4 regions of the Streptomyces sp. NBC_00988 genome follow, and region 2 is predicted to be linked to each of the others. Evidence: riboswitches for the same ligand, from Rfam matches in the RefSeq annotation. Region 2 holds a riboswitch; each other region holds the start of a gene.
The links. Region 2 has a riboswitch for S-adenosylmethionine ahead of OG496_RS18205 (aminotransferase class V-fold PLP-dependent enzyme). Riboswitches for the same ligand answer to the same signal wherever they lie in the genome.

Region 1 (3,198 bases), 6.5 Mb from region 2:
GGCTTCTCCAGGTGGTTGATGACCCGCAGCAGCGTGGACTTCCCGGAGCCGGACGGGCCGAGGATCACGGTGACCTCGCCGGGCCGCACGGTCAGGTCGACGCCGTCCAACACCCGGTGCGCGCCGTACCACTTGTGCACGTCGTGCACCTCTACGGCGGCGGGTGTGATGTCCGCCAGCGGTTCGACGGTGTTGGTGGTCATACGGCGGCCTCCCTGCGGATGCGGGCCCGCAGGTCGGTGACACCGGTGCGGAGTTTCTGGATCGGGGTCGGCGGCAGGGAGCGGGTGGCGCCCCGGGCGTAGTGCCGCTCGACGTAGAACTGGATGACGGACACGACGCTGGTGAGGATCAGGTACCAGACGGTGACGACCAGGAGCAGCGGCACGATGTCACCGGGGTAGGTGGAGCCCATCGTCTGCGCGGAGCCGAACAGGTCGAGCAGCGAGACGTAGAAGACCAGTGAGGTGCTCTTGATCAGGCCGATCAGCTGGTTGACGTAGTTCGGGGTGATGGAGCGCAGGGCCTGCGGGAAGACGATTCTGCGGAACTGGTAGCCCTTGGGCAGGCCGAGGGCGGAGGCCGCCTCGTGCTGGCCCTGGTCGACGGAGAGGATGCCGCCGCGGACCACTTCCGCCGCGTAGGCCGCCTCGTTGAGGCTGAGGCCGACGACGGCGACGGCCATGTCGGTGGCGAGCTTCGACTCGTCGAAGGAGAAGAAGGCGGGGCCGAAGGGGACGCCGATGCTGAGCGTCTGGTAGAGGGCGCTGAAGTTGTAGAGGAAGATCAGCACCACGATGAGCGGGATCGAGCGCAAGGCCCATACGTAGGTCCAACTCGCCGCGCGCAGTACCGGGCTCTTGGAGAGCCGGGCCAGGGCGAGCAGGATGCCGCCGAGGAGGCCCAACACCGCGCTCAGTGCGGCCACTTCGAGGGTGATGACGAGTCCGTCGAGGATCGTCGGACGCAGGAACCAGTAGCCGAAGCGGTCCCACTGGTAGAAGGAGTTGGTGACCAGTCCGTGGATGAACTGGGCGACCAGCACCAGCACGACCAGGGTGACGATCCACCGGCCGGGCCGGCGCAGCGGCTGAACTCGCTGTGCTGTCAGGGGTTTTGACGGTGCATCAGTGGACGGGGCGTCGGCCAGGGACACGGTGGTGCCTGGGGGTTCACTCATGGTGGGCTCCGGCAGGTTCACAGACCCCGGTCCGTGGCGGTGGACGCGCGACGGCGGACGGCACGCGCGGGTGCACGGGACCGGGGGCGGGGAGGGGGCAGGCACACCGACGGGATCGGGTGTGCGTCAGAGGTGCGTCGGCCGACTGGTCGTCAGGCCCGACAGCGGGCGCGGCCCGAGGCGGTACACAGTGCGCTGCTGACCCGGAGCAGATCGACAGCGCGGTCGGCGACGAACAGGTTGGCGTACGACAGTACGCAGCCCTGCGGGCGGCATGTGGCCGTCCTGGGAGCTGCGTACATGGCGTCACCTGTCACTGTTCCGGCCCCGCGGGGCCTCGCGCTTACCGAACGTCATCCGGTCCGGTCGTCACCTGGGGCACCCCACCGCGTGCGAGGGTTGCCGGTCAGCAAGCCAGGGCTTGTCGCTGACACTCATGACCGTTCTGGGTCGCAAGTTAAGACAATTGTCCGAACGCATGTCAATGGCTGTCCATCAACTGGACGGCACAGACCGCGCTCAGCTGCGGCAAGCTCCTGTTTCGTCCGCCGCGTGGGCCGCCCAGTCCAGGATCTGGACAGCCGCGCCGGCGGCCTCCAGGCCCCGGCAGCGGGCGTGGTGGCGGCGGGCGATGCCGTCGAGGTCGAGGTGGGTGCCGAAGGCCGGGTGGGCGGCCAGCCGACGGGCGTAGGCCCACAGGTGGGGGTGGTCGGCGATGCGCTGCACGGCGGCGGCGTCCAGGTGATTGCGGTGCACGGTGTCGAGCTGCACCAGCGACACCCACAACTCGACGTCGGCGGCGGTGAGTTCGTCGCGGAGCATGTGCTCGCGGCCGTCCAGCCACCGGTCCAGCGAACCCAGCGTCTCCAGCAGTCGGCCGACCGCCGCGTCGCGCTCCTCCTGCTCGACACCGGCCGCACCGGCGCGCTGCGCGGCGTCCTCGATGCCTTCCGCGCACAGCCGCTCGACGGCCTCGATCTCCGACTCGGCGCCGCAGGGGTACAGCTGGGGTCCGCCCTCGCCGAAGTGCCGGGCGAGGTCGCGCATGATGTCGGGAGCGTGGGTGCTGACGATCCGGCCGGACCAGTCGTCGCTGAGCACCGGCGCGGTGGCCGGTCCTGAGTAGCGGTGCGCGCTCGCCTCGTAGAGCGGGCGCAGCGCGGAGTGTCCACCACTCGGACAGTCGGGTACGGCGGACAGGAACACGGCCGGACAGCTCTCGTCGAGGCCGAGCAGGCTGTGCGTGACGGCGATGCGGAGGCCGTCGGCGCAGGCGGTGGACAGATGGAGGCGGTAGCGGCGCGGCACGGCGTAGTGCCCGCTGCGCGCGTCACTGCCGATCCGGCCCCGGAAGGTGGGGGCGGAGCGGGGTGCGGGGACGGCGGCGAGAGGCGTGCTGGACGTGCTGGACATGGGACTCCCCGGGTACGGGCGCGTGGACGTACGCGCGGCGGAAGCGTCGTCGAGCGGAGGACGGGGGCTCAGCGCGGGGGGTTCAGCGCGCTGCAGACCCGCAGCAGGTCGATGTGACGGCGGGAGGTCAGAAGAGGCGAACGGTCCACGCGGCTGGTGGTGACCGGCTCAAGGCGCCCCATTGTTTCCCTACCTGTTCACTAGGATTCCCTACTGGAGTGTCGATCCGCCGTCGCCCGGGGTCAAGAGGGCGTCCACGGGTCGGGCACGGATGCCCGACCCGTGGACGCGCCGGGCCGCTACTTCGCGTACATCAGGGTGCCGAAGCCGAGCTGGTCGTAGCCGCCGCTGGTGGAGCCGTAGTCACCCCCTCCGCCCTCGGGGGCGACCGAGTAGGCCATCGCGGAGATGTACTTGTCGTCGAGGTACAGGCGCCGGTTGTAGTGGTAGTGGAGCATCGCCCACACCGGGCGGACCTGGCCCCTGGAGCCGGAGGCGATGACGGTCTGCTCGCTGTAGGAACAGGTCTGGCCGGTCCCCCAGCTGTAGGTGGTGTAGGGCACGTCGCTGCCGAGGTTGTACTTCGCGACGTACTGGGCGGCCTT
Region 2 (3,198 bases):
ACACCGGCCTGCCGCCGAGGAGGCGCGGCGTACGCCGTACGAGTGCCTCGTCCAACAGCTCGCCGAGCCCTTCGGCCGCCGCCGACTCACTCACCCGAGGTGGAATGCCCACCCTGGGATCATCACACGGCCGGCACGCAACGGCCGTCCTCCGTACGGTAGTTCCACTTGGCGCCGTCGGTCACGAGCTCCCGTACGGCCGTGATGAACCGCTCGACGTGCTCGTCCGGAGTGCCCGCGCCGAAGCTCACGCGGATGGCGTTGAGGGACTTCTCGCCCGGGGCCGCCTCGGGGGCGCCGCACTCGCCCTGGGTCTGGGGGTCGCTGCCCAGCAGGGTGCGGACCAGGGGGTGGGCGCAGAAGAGGCCGTCGCGGACGCCGATGCCGTACTCGGCGGAGAGCGCGGCGGCGAAGTGGGAGCTGTTCCAGCCGTCGACGACGAAGGAGATCACGCCCACCCTCGGGGCGTCGTCGCCGAACAAAGACAGCACGCGCACCTCCGGGACCTCGGCCAGGCCCGCCCGCACCTTCTCGATCAGGTGCTGCTCGCGGGCGACCAGGGTGTCGAAGCCCGCCTCCGTGAGCGCCTTGCAGGCCGACGCGATGGAGTAGGCGCCGATGACGTTCGGGGAGCCGGCCTCGTGGCGGGCCGCGCTGTCGTGCCACTCCACGTCCACTCCCCCGTCCTCGCGCCGCGTGACCTTGCGGCTGGCGCCGCCGCCCGCGAGGTAGGGGTCGGCCGCCTGGAGCCAGTCGGCGCGGCCGGCCAGGACGCCCGAGCCGAAGGGGGCGTAGAGCTTGTGGCCGGAGAAGGCGATCCAGTCGACGTCGAGGTCCTGGACGGACACCGGGTGGTGCGGGGCGAGTTGGGCGGCGTCCAGGACGATCCGGGCGCCGTGGGCGTGCGCCGCGGCCGCCAGCTCCCGTACCGGCCACAGCTCGCCGGTGACGTTCGAGGCGCCGGTGACGCAGACCAGGGCCGGGCCCTGGGGGTCGCGGGCGGCGAGGGCCTGCTCCAGGGTCTCAACGGCCTGGCCCGGGGTGCGCGGGGCGTTGAGGTAGGTGACCCGGGCGTTCTTCCAGGGGAGCAGGGACGCGTGGTGCTCGGTCTCGAAGACGAAGACCTGGCAGTCGGCCGGGAGGGCGGCGGCGAGGAGGTTCAGGGAGTCCGTCGTGGAGCGGGTGAAGATCAGCTGGTCGTCGGGGCGGCAGTCCAGGAACTCCTCGACCGTCCTGCGGGCGTTCTCGAACAGGTCCGTCGACAGCTGCGAGAGGTAGCCGGCGCCGCGGTGCACGCTGCCGTAGTACGGGGCGTAGGCCGCCACGTCGTCCCAGACGCGCTGGAGGGCGGGGGCGCTGGCCGCGTAGTCGAGCGCCGCGTAGGTGACTTCGCCGCCCGTGACGAGCGGGACGGTGACATCCCGGCCGAGAACGGGCAGCTGGGCACAAATGGTCTGAGCGGCGGCAACGGTGGAGACAGACATGGCGAACTCCCGTGAGAGGCAGGCGAATTCACTGCGCGAGCGGACACGGCTTCGGCGCAGGAAAGGGTGAAAGGGGATGTGCGGAGTGGGGGCTTCGCGCCCTATCGCATTCGCTTGCTCACAGAGAGCTCCCTCGATGACCAGGACCCCTGGTGTCTTTCGAGGGGCCCGCGCTTGCCGCAGACCTCGCTGCCCACGGCCTGGTCTTCACCCGGGGCACCCCGCCACGGACGGAGGGTTGCCGGACAGTCGGCCGGGGCCTCATGACTGTCACTCATGACCTGGTCAGAAAACCTACGCGAGGTGATCGTCGTCCCGCAACCCGTGTCCGGATCGCGGGACGACGACCGCCGTACCGCTATGCGTTGCTGGCGGCCGCCCAGCGCTCCAGCGTGCGCTTGGCCGCCCCCGAGTCGACCGACTCCCGAGCCTTCTCCATCCCGGCCCGGATCCGGTCCACCAGCGGCCCGTCCCCGGCCTCAAGCGCCACCAGGGCAGCCGCCGAGTTCAGGAGTACGGCGTCCCGTACGGGGCCGGTCTCGCCGTCCAGGAGACGGCGGGCGACGCCGGCGTTGTACTCGGGGTCGGCGCCGCGCAGGGCTTCCACGGGGACCAGTTCGAGGCCGACGTCCCTCGGGTCGAAGGCCTCCTCGGTGACCTTGCCGTCGCGGACGATCCACACCCGGGAGGTGGCCGTGGTCGTCAGCTCGTCGAGGCCGTCGTCGCCGCGGAACACCAGCGCGGAGGAGCCGCGTTCGGCAAGCACGCCGGCGATGAGCCCGGCCATGCGGGTGTCGAAGCAGCCGACCGCCGACGAGGTGACCCTGGCCGGGTTGGTCAGCGGACCGAGGAGGTTGAACGCGGTCGGCACCCCCAGGTCCCGCCGGACCGCGCCCGCGAACCGCATCGTGGGGTGGAACTTCGCCGCGAAGCAGAACGTGATCCCGGCCTCCTCCACCACCTGCGCGACCCGCTCGGGCGACAGCTCCAGGTTGATGCCGAGCCGCTCCAGCACGTCGGAGGAACCGCTCGCCGAGGACGAGGCGCGGTTGCCGTGCTTGACGACCCTCGCGCCGGTGCCCGCGATCACGATGGCGGACATCGTCGAGATGTTGACCGTCTTGGCCCGGTCGCCGCCCGTACCGACGATGTCGACGGCCGGCCCCGGGATGTCCAGCGGCTTCGCGTGGGCGTACATCGTCTCGACGAGGCCGTTGATCTCCTCGACGGTCTCGCCCTTGGCCCGCAGCGCCACCAGGAAGCCCGCGATCTGGGCGTCCGCCGCCTCACCGCTCATGATGCGGTCCATCGCCCACGCCGTGTCGGCGGTGCTCAGGTCCTGTCCGGCCAGCAGCGCGCTCAGTACGTCGGGCCAGGAACGGGCCGCCGCGGTGTCGCCTCCAGCGGGGGTCACAGCGCTCATACGGCCGCTCCTGAGTGTCGTAGAAACCTGGTTTCCCTATGCGTCCCCACCCTATCCAGCGCGGGGCACGGCGAAGGGCCCCGTCCGGTGTTCGGACGGGGCCCTTCGACTGTGGCGTGGCGACGCCTCAGCGATCAGTGGTGGCCGTGGCCGCTCGTGATCTCCTTGTACTCCTCGACGGTGGGCTTGGGGATCTGGGACTCCTCGCCGTAGTACGCCTCGCTCAGCTTGGCGCGCAGCTTCTGGGAACCCTTCACCTTGCGCTCGACGCCGTTGTCGTCGACGGTCGCG
Region 3 (3,198 bases), 7.9 Mb from region 2:
ATGAGGAGGAAGCGGACCAGCAGGTAGCGGGCGAGTCCGTACCCGCCAGCGCCGTCGGCGGGGCTGCCGACGACGCCGGGGGTCGTCTCCTGGGTCAGGGCGCTCACTTCGTCGACAGTCCTGCCCAGCGGAAGGTGTACGCGCTGGTCAGCGCGTCCGGCACACCGCCGACATCGGTGCGGGTGACGATCGCGGTGGACCCCTGGAGCAGCGGCAGCAGCGGCACCTGCGCGGCGGCCTTGTCCTGGGCCTGCTTGAGGAGTTCGGCGCGCTTGGCCGCGTCGGTCTCGGTCTCCTCCTTCTGGATCAGCGACCGTACGGCGGGGTCGTCGTAGCCGTTGGCGACCCAGCTGTTGGCCGAGTAGAAGGGCGAGAGGTAGTTGTCGGCGTCCAAGTAGTCGGCGTACCAGCCGAGTTGGTAGAGCGGGTAGAGGTGCTTGACGCGGTCCTTGCCGTACTGGGTCCACTCGGTGGACTGGAGGTTCACCTTGAACAGCCCCGTCGCTTCGAGCTGGGTCTTGACGAGCGCGTACTCGTCGGCCGAGGACGAGCCGTAATGGTCGCTGTTGTACTGGAGGTTGAGGGTGACGGGAGTGGTCACCTTCGCCGCCTTCAGCCGTGCGGCGGCCACTGTCTTGTCGGGGCCGCCCTTCTTGTCGCCGTAGAGCGACTTGAAGGAGTCGGTGGCGCCGGTGAGTCCGTCGGGCACCGAGCTGTACAGCGGCTGGTAGCTGTTCTTGTAGACCTGCTGGGCGAGTTGGGCCCGGTCGACGGAGTCGGCGACGGCCTGGCGGACGGCCAGCGCCTTGGTCTTGTCGGCGTCCTTGGTCTTGGTGCCGTAGGGCTGGGTCTGGAGGTCGAAGACGATGTAACGGATGCCGTTGCCGGAGCCGGTGTGGACCTTGATGTCCTTCTTCTTGGCCAGGTCGTCGAGGTCGGCGGTGGTGAGGGTGCGGTAGACGGCGTCGACGGTGCCCTGCTGGACGTCGAGCTTCAGGTTGCTGGCGTCGGTGTAGTACTTGAGCTGGATGTTCTTGGTCTTCGGGGTGCCCAACTGGCCGCCGTAGGCGCTGTTTTCGGTGAAGGAGACGAGCGAGTTCTTGTCGTAGTCAGTGACGCCGTACGGGCCGTTCCAGGGCTTGGCCGTGACGATGGCCTTGTCGTCGAGGATCTTGTCCGCGGGGAAGGTCTGTTCGTCGACGACGTAGCCGGCCGCGGTGGACAACACCTGGGGGAACAGAGTGTCGTTGGCGGACTTGAGGGTGAAGACGACCGTGGTCGGTGACGGGGCGGCGACCGAGGCGAGGTTGTACAGGAGCGACGAGGGGCCGTTCTCGTCGGCGATCTTCAGGGTCCGGTCGAAGCTGAACTTGACGTCGGAGGAGGTGAGTTGGTGACCGTTCGCGAACTTCAGGCCCTTCCTGAGCGTCACCGTGTATTGCTTGGGACCCGTCAGTTCGATGCCGGTGGCGAGGTCCGGGGAGACCTCGGTGGCGCCGTTCCTCACGCTGAGGAGGGTCGCGTAGACCTCGCTCTCGATGGTGCCGGAGCCCGCGTCCCAGGCGCCCGCCGGGTCGAGGCTGGTCACCTGGTCGGTGGTGCCGACGGTGATCGTCGGACCGCCGGAAGCAGCGGTGGTCCTGCTGCTGGTGCAGCCGGTGAGGGCGACCAGGAAGGCCGTGCCGAGGGACAGGGCGCCGAGGGGCCGAAGAGGTCTGTGGGTGCTGGAGTGTGCCATGGCTGGTCTCTGTCTCCGCATGGGTGGGTGCGCGAAAGGGGTGCGGCGGCAGGACATGCCGGGCGCGCGCTGTCGCGTGAAGGGTGAGGGTGGAGGTGCCGCGCGAGGAACGGGTCAGCTGTGACAGAGACAGCTGGAGACCAGCAGCAGATCCACATGACGCCGGGAGCACAGCACGAGGCCGGTTGCCACGTCGTCCTCCTAGGGGTGTCGCCGGCAACTGAGGCCGGTGGGAACGCACTTGCAGAACAGGAACATCCGCCGAGCCGTCACCTGGGGCACCCCACTGCGTCGAGGGTTGCCGTCCGGCCAGCCAGGGCTTGATCACCGGAACTCGTAGCTCGCGCTCACCGTAGATCGACTGTTCTTCCGGCGTCAAGACGCCCCCGGGCCTCGCACCGGTGCGAGGGGAAAGCACTCACCGCCGCGGCAGGAGCTGGAGTCGATCGAGGTGGTGGAGAAGGGAGTTGAGCGATTCCCGCGGTCGGTCCCCGGCGGTGTCGAGGGTGATGTGGTCACGGTTCCAGGGTTCTTAGTCCCGCCGGCGGACCTGCTGCCAGTCCGGAAGCGGCAGATCGGGAATGTCGACCGACCGGGATGTCACCCGCTGCCGATGCTCGGCCGGATCCGAGCAGATCACTTCGACCTCCACGACCGGAACGCCCGCCCGGGCCCCCACGTCGCGCCAGCTGTCGCGGGTGACGGCCAGCGGATTGACCGACTCCGCGATCACGGTGAGACCCTGCCGGAGGTGTTCCTCGGCCAGGGCGTACCCGACGACGTAGCCGGCCGGCCCGACGGGATGCCGCGCCAGGCCAGAGCGGACGAGGGCCTGCTCGATGGTGTCGACGCGCAGGTGTACCGCCCCGATGCGTGCGGCCAGGAGTCGGGACAGCGTGGTCTTCCCGGTGCCGGGGAGTCCGCCGATGACGACGAGGACGGCGTTCGACAGCACGCGGATCAGCGCAGCCGGGGCAGGAGTTGGTCTCCGACGCGGATGATCTCCTGTTTGTAGGGCGTGTCGGAGAGGACGAAGTGGGTGATGCCGAGCTTGCGGTAGTTGTCCAGCGCCGTGGCCACGGCGGCGGCGGAGCCGACCAGCCAGGTCGTCGCCGCTCCCCCGCCGCCGAACCTGCCCGGTGTGGTGTAGAGGCAGGTGTCGAGCACCTCGCCCCGGGCGGCGAGGTCGTAGAGCCGCTGCTGTCCGACGGCCGCCTTCCGGTTCCCCGTCCAGGTCAGCTCGTCACCTGGGCCGGCCGCCATGCGCGCGACCCTCTCCTGCGCCGCCCGCCACGCCTCCTCCGTGGTGTCGCGCACCACGGTGGTGATCCGCAGGCCGAATTCGAGTGGCCGGTGCCGACGGCCGACCTGGTCGCTCAACGCCCTGAGCCGGTCGACGCGTTCGGCGAGTCCGGCGAGGGGTTCGCCCCAGAAGAGCTGCACGTCCGCCTCGGCCGCCG
Region 4 (3,198 bases), 1.8 Mb from region 2:
GATGAACTCTTGGTAATCGGCGTTACCGAGGGTAATTATCAGCCGCCGGCGACGGCCGGAATGATCGACACCCCGGCCCCGTCCGGAGTGGCCGTCTCCAGCCCCTGCTCGAACCGCACGTCGTCGTCGTTCACGTACACGTTGACGAACCGCCGCAGCTTGCCCTGATCGTCGAGCACGCGGGCGGAGATCCCGGTGTGGTTCTTCTCCAGGTCGCTGATGACCTCGGCGAGGGTGGCACCTTCGGCGGTCACTTCGGCCTGACCGCCGGTGTAGGTGCGCAGGATGGTGGGGATGCGGACGGAAACGCTCATGCTGATGACCTCCCGGTCAGGTGTGGCTTGTGGCTTTTGGGGGCGCCGAGGAACGACGCTAGGACGCGAGTCCAGCTTCCCTGAAGGACTCAAGGCTGGGCCGGATCGTCGCGGTGAGCCCCGTACCGGCCACCGCGTCCAGCGTCTTGAGACCGTCACCCGTGTTGAGGACCACCGTCGTCAGGGTCGGGTCCAGCAACCCGTTCTCGATCAGCTTCTTCGCCACACCGACGGTCACCCCGCCCGCGGTCTCCGCGAAGATCCCCTCGGTCCGGGCAAGCAACTTGATCGCGTCGACGACCTGCTCATCGTTGACGTCCTCGACAGCCCCGCCCGTACGCCGAGCGATGTCGAGGACATACGGCCCGTCCGCCGGGTTCCCGATCGCCAGCGACTTCGCGATCGTGTTCGGCTTCTGCGGCCGTACGACGTCATGCCCGGCCTTGTAGGCGACGGAAACCGGCGAACACCCTTCCGCCTGCGCCCCGAAGATCTTGTACGGCTTGTCCTCGACGAGCCCGAGCTTGATCAGCTCCTGGAGCCCCTTGTCGATCTTCGTGAGCTGCGACCCGGAGGCGATGGGAACCACGAGCTGGTCCGGAAGCCGCCACCCCAGCTGCTCGCAGATCTCGTAGGCGAGGGTCTTGGAGCCCTCCGCGTAGTACGGCCGGAGGTTGACGTTGACGAAGCCCCAGCCCTCGCCCGCCGGGTCACCGATCAGCTCGGAGCAGAAACGGTTCACGTCGTCGTAGTTGCCCTCGATGCCGACGAGCTCGCCGCCGTAGATCGCGGCCATGACGACCTTGCCCTGCTCCAGGTCGTGCGGGATGAACACGCAGGAGCGGAAGCCGGCCCGGGCCGCGGCGGCACCGACGGCGCCCGCGAGGTTGCCGGTGGAGGAGCAGGAGAGGGTGGTGAAGTTGAACGCGCGGGCGGCCTCGATGGCCTGCGCCACGACGCGGTCCTTGAAGGAGTGCGTCGGGTTGCCGGAGTCGTCCTTGACGAACAGCTTGCCCGCGTCGACGCCCAGTTCGCGGGCGAGGTTGTCGGCCTGGACGAGCTTGGTCCAGCCGGGGTTGATGTTCGGCTTGTCGGCCACGTCGGCGGGGACGGGCAGCAGGGGCGCGTACCGCCAGATGTTCGCGGGGCCCGCTTCGATCTGCTTGCGGAGCTCTTCGGTGTCGTAGGCCGAGAAGTCGTAGGCGATCTCCAGCGGGCCGAAACACTCCTCGCAGGCGAAGACCGGACCGAGCGGGACGCGGTGGCCGCACTCGCGGCAGGACAGCGCGGCGGCGGGGCCGAGATCAACGGCGTCTACGGAGTTCGTGGTGCTTGCAACAGTCTGCGCAGCCATGGAGGCGAGGCCCTTTCCTCATCTTCCTCACGACGCATTTCGCCATGAGACGGATTTGGCACCTTCCCGAGCCGGGAGCCTCGCCACAACAACGTGACAAGACCGGCTGGAGGGTTGCCGGGGCTTCAACGGGCCGTATCCCTCTGCCCCTCTGGATGAGCGGTGTTCAGTTGTGTATGCGGTTGTGTCACTTGCGTGAGCGTTGACGACCCCCGACATGCGATGGTCATCAGCGTTGTTCAAGACTGTAACCGAAGGCCAGGACAGTTGAGTGAGCCGTCCGAACCGCGAGACGGATCACCTACACAGGGTGATCGCCTCTCGCCGAGAGAACGCAGAGGAGCCGCGCAACGTGCTGAAGGAAGTCGAGCACTGGCTGAGCACCCGCTCCTGGTCCATGACCGACCGGCCGCTCCACAAGATTCTGGCCGCGAAGCACCGCACGGGCCAGTCGGTCTCCGTCGTGCTGCCCGCGCTCAACGAGGAAGCGACGGTCGGCGAGATCGTCGCGATCATCCGTCACGACCTCATGCAGCAGGTCCCGCTCGTCGACGAGATCGTCGTCGTCGACTCCGGGTCCACCGACCGCACCTCCGAGGTGGCCGCCGCGGCGGGCGCCCGGGTCGTGCACCGTGACGACATCCTGCCCCGCATCCCCGCCGTGCCCGGCAAGGGCGAGGTGCTGTGGCGCTCGCTGCTGGTGACGAGCGGCGACATCGTCGCGTTCATCGACGCGGACCTGAAGGAGTTCTCCTCGGACTTCGTCACCGGGATCGTGGGCCCGCTGCTCACCGACCCCGGCGTCGACCTCGTCAAGGCGATGTACGACCGCCCGCTCGGCGGCGCGGCCGGCCAGGGCGGACGCGTCACCGAGCTGATGGCCCGCCCGCTGCTGAACATGCACTGGCCGCAGCTGGCCGGTTTCGTGCAGCCGCTCGGCGGCGAGTACGCGGCCCGCCGCTCGCTGCTGGAGCAGCTGCCGTTCCCGGTCGGCTACGGCGTCGAGCTGGGCATGCTCGTGGACGCGCTGCACCTGGTGGGGCTGGACGCCCTCGCCCAGGTCGACGTCGGCGTGCGCAAGCACCGCCACCAGGACGGGCAGGCCCTGGGCCGGATGGCCGCGCAGATCTACCGCACGGCTCAGCTGCGACTGGCCCGCGGTCACCTCATCCGGCCGTCCCTCACGCAGTTCGAACGGGGCCCGGACGGCTTCGAGCCGCGCACGTACTCCGTGGACACGGAGGAACGCCCGCCGATGGCCGACATCACCGAGTACCAGTCACGCAAGGTCGCATAACCGCACAGTTACAGACGCTCACGGACGGTCGTATACGGACTCCTACGGTCCGCCGACGGCCGTCCGTACGTTTGAGCGTTTCCGGCCCGGGCTAGGTTGTGCCGTATGGCTTCTACGTCGTCCCCCTCGCCCGCGTCCGGTGCCGCTCAGGTGCTCGTCGCGTCCAATCGCGGCCCGGTCTCGTACGAGGTGGGCGACGACGGTTCGCTGCGCGCCAGGCGCGGTGGCGGCGG

Region 1: another riboswitch for S-adenosylmethionine. It lies ahead of OG496_RS47435 (amino acid ABC transporter permease); the one in region 2 lies ahead of OG496_RS18205 (aminotransferase class V-fold PLP-dependent enzyme).
Region 3: another riboswitch for S-adenosylmethionine. It lies ahead of OG496_RS53690 (ABC transporter substrate-binding protein); the one in region 2 lies ahead of OG496_RS18205 (aminotransferase class V-fold PLP-dependent enzyme).
Region 4: another riboswitch for S-adenosylmethionine. It lies ahead of thrC (threonine synthase); the one in region 2 lies ahead of OG496_RS18205 (aminotransferase class V-fold PLP-dependent enzyme).

The regions. Positions count from the first base shown of each region.
Region 1 is NZ_CP108730.1:10,502,918-10,506,115, reverse strand. It holds gene OG496_RS47440 (amino acid ABC transporter ATP-binding protein) at 1-203, opposite strand, end outside; gene OG496_RS47435 (amino acid ABC transporter permease) at 200-1,180, opposite strand; SAM riboswitch class IV at 1,515-1,622, opposite strand; gene OG496_RS47430 (glutathione S-transferase C-terminal domain-containing protein) at 1,700-2,593, opposite strand; gene OG496_RS47425 (putative leader peptide) at 2,662-2,775, opposite strand; gene OG496_RS47420 (alginate lyase family protein) at 2,893-3,198, opposite strand, start outside.
Region 2 is NZ_CP108730.1:4,009,792-4,012,989, forward strand. It holds gene OG496_RS18200 (hypothetical protein) at 1-112, opposite strand, end outside; gene OG496_RS18205 (aminotransferase class V-fold PLP-dependent enzyme) at 123-1,484, opposite strand; SAM riboswitch class IV at 1,650-1,766, opposite strand; gene trpD (anthranilate phosphoribosyltransferase) at 1,843-2,907, opposite strand; gene OG496_RS18215 (cytochrome bc complex cytochrome b subunit) at 3,042-3,198, opposite strand, start outside.
Region 3 is NZ_CP108730.1:11,922,670-11,925,867, reverse strand. It holds gene OG496_RS53695 (ABC transporter permease) at 1-107, opposite strand, end outside; gene OG496_RS53690 (ABC transporter substrate-binding protein) at 104-1,738, opposite strand; SAM riboswitch class IV at 1,971-2,080, opposite strand; partial or broken gene OG496_RS53685 (AAA family ATPase) at 2,157-2,693, opposite strand; gene OG496_RS53680 (LLM class flavin-dependent oxidoreductase) at 2,699-3,198, opposite strand, start outside.
Region 4 is NZ_CP108730.1:5,806,812-5,810,009, forward strand. It holds gene OG496_RS26390 (MoaD/ThiS family protein) at 39-314, opposite strand; gene thrC (threonine synthase) at 373-1,668, opposite strand; SAM riboswitch class I at 1,684-1,830, opposite strand; gene OG496_RS26400 (glucosyl-3-phosphoglycerate synthase) at 2,021-2,965, shown strand; gene OG496_RS26405 (trehalose-6-phosphate synthase) at 3,071-3,198, shown strand, end outside.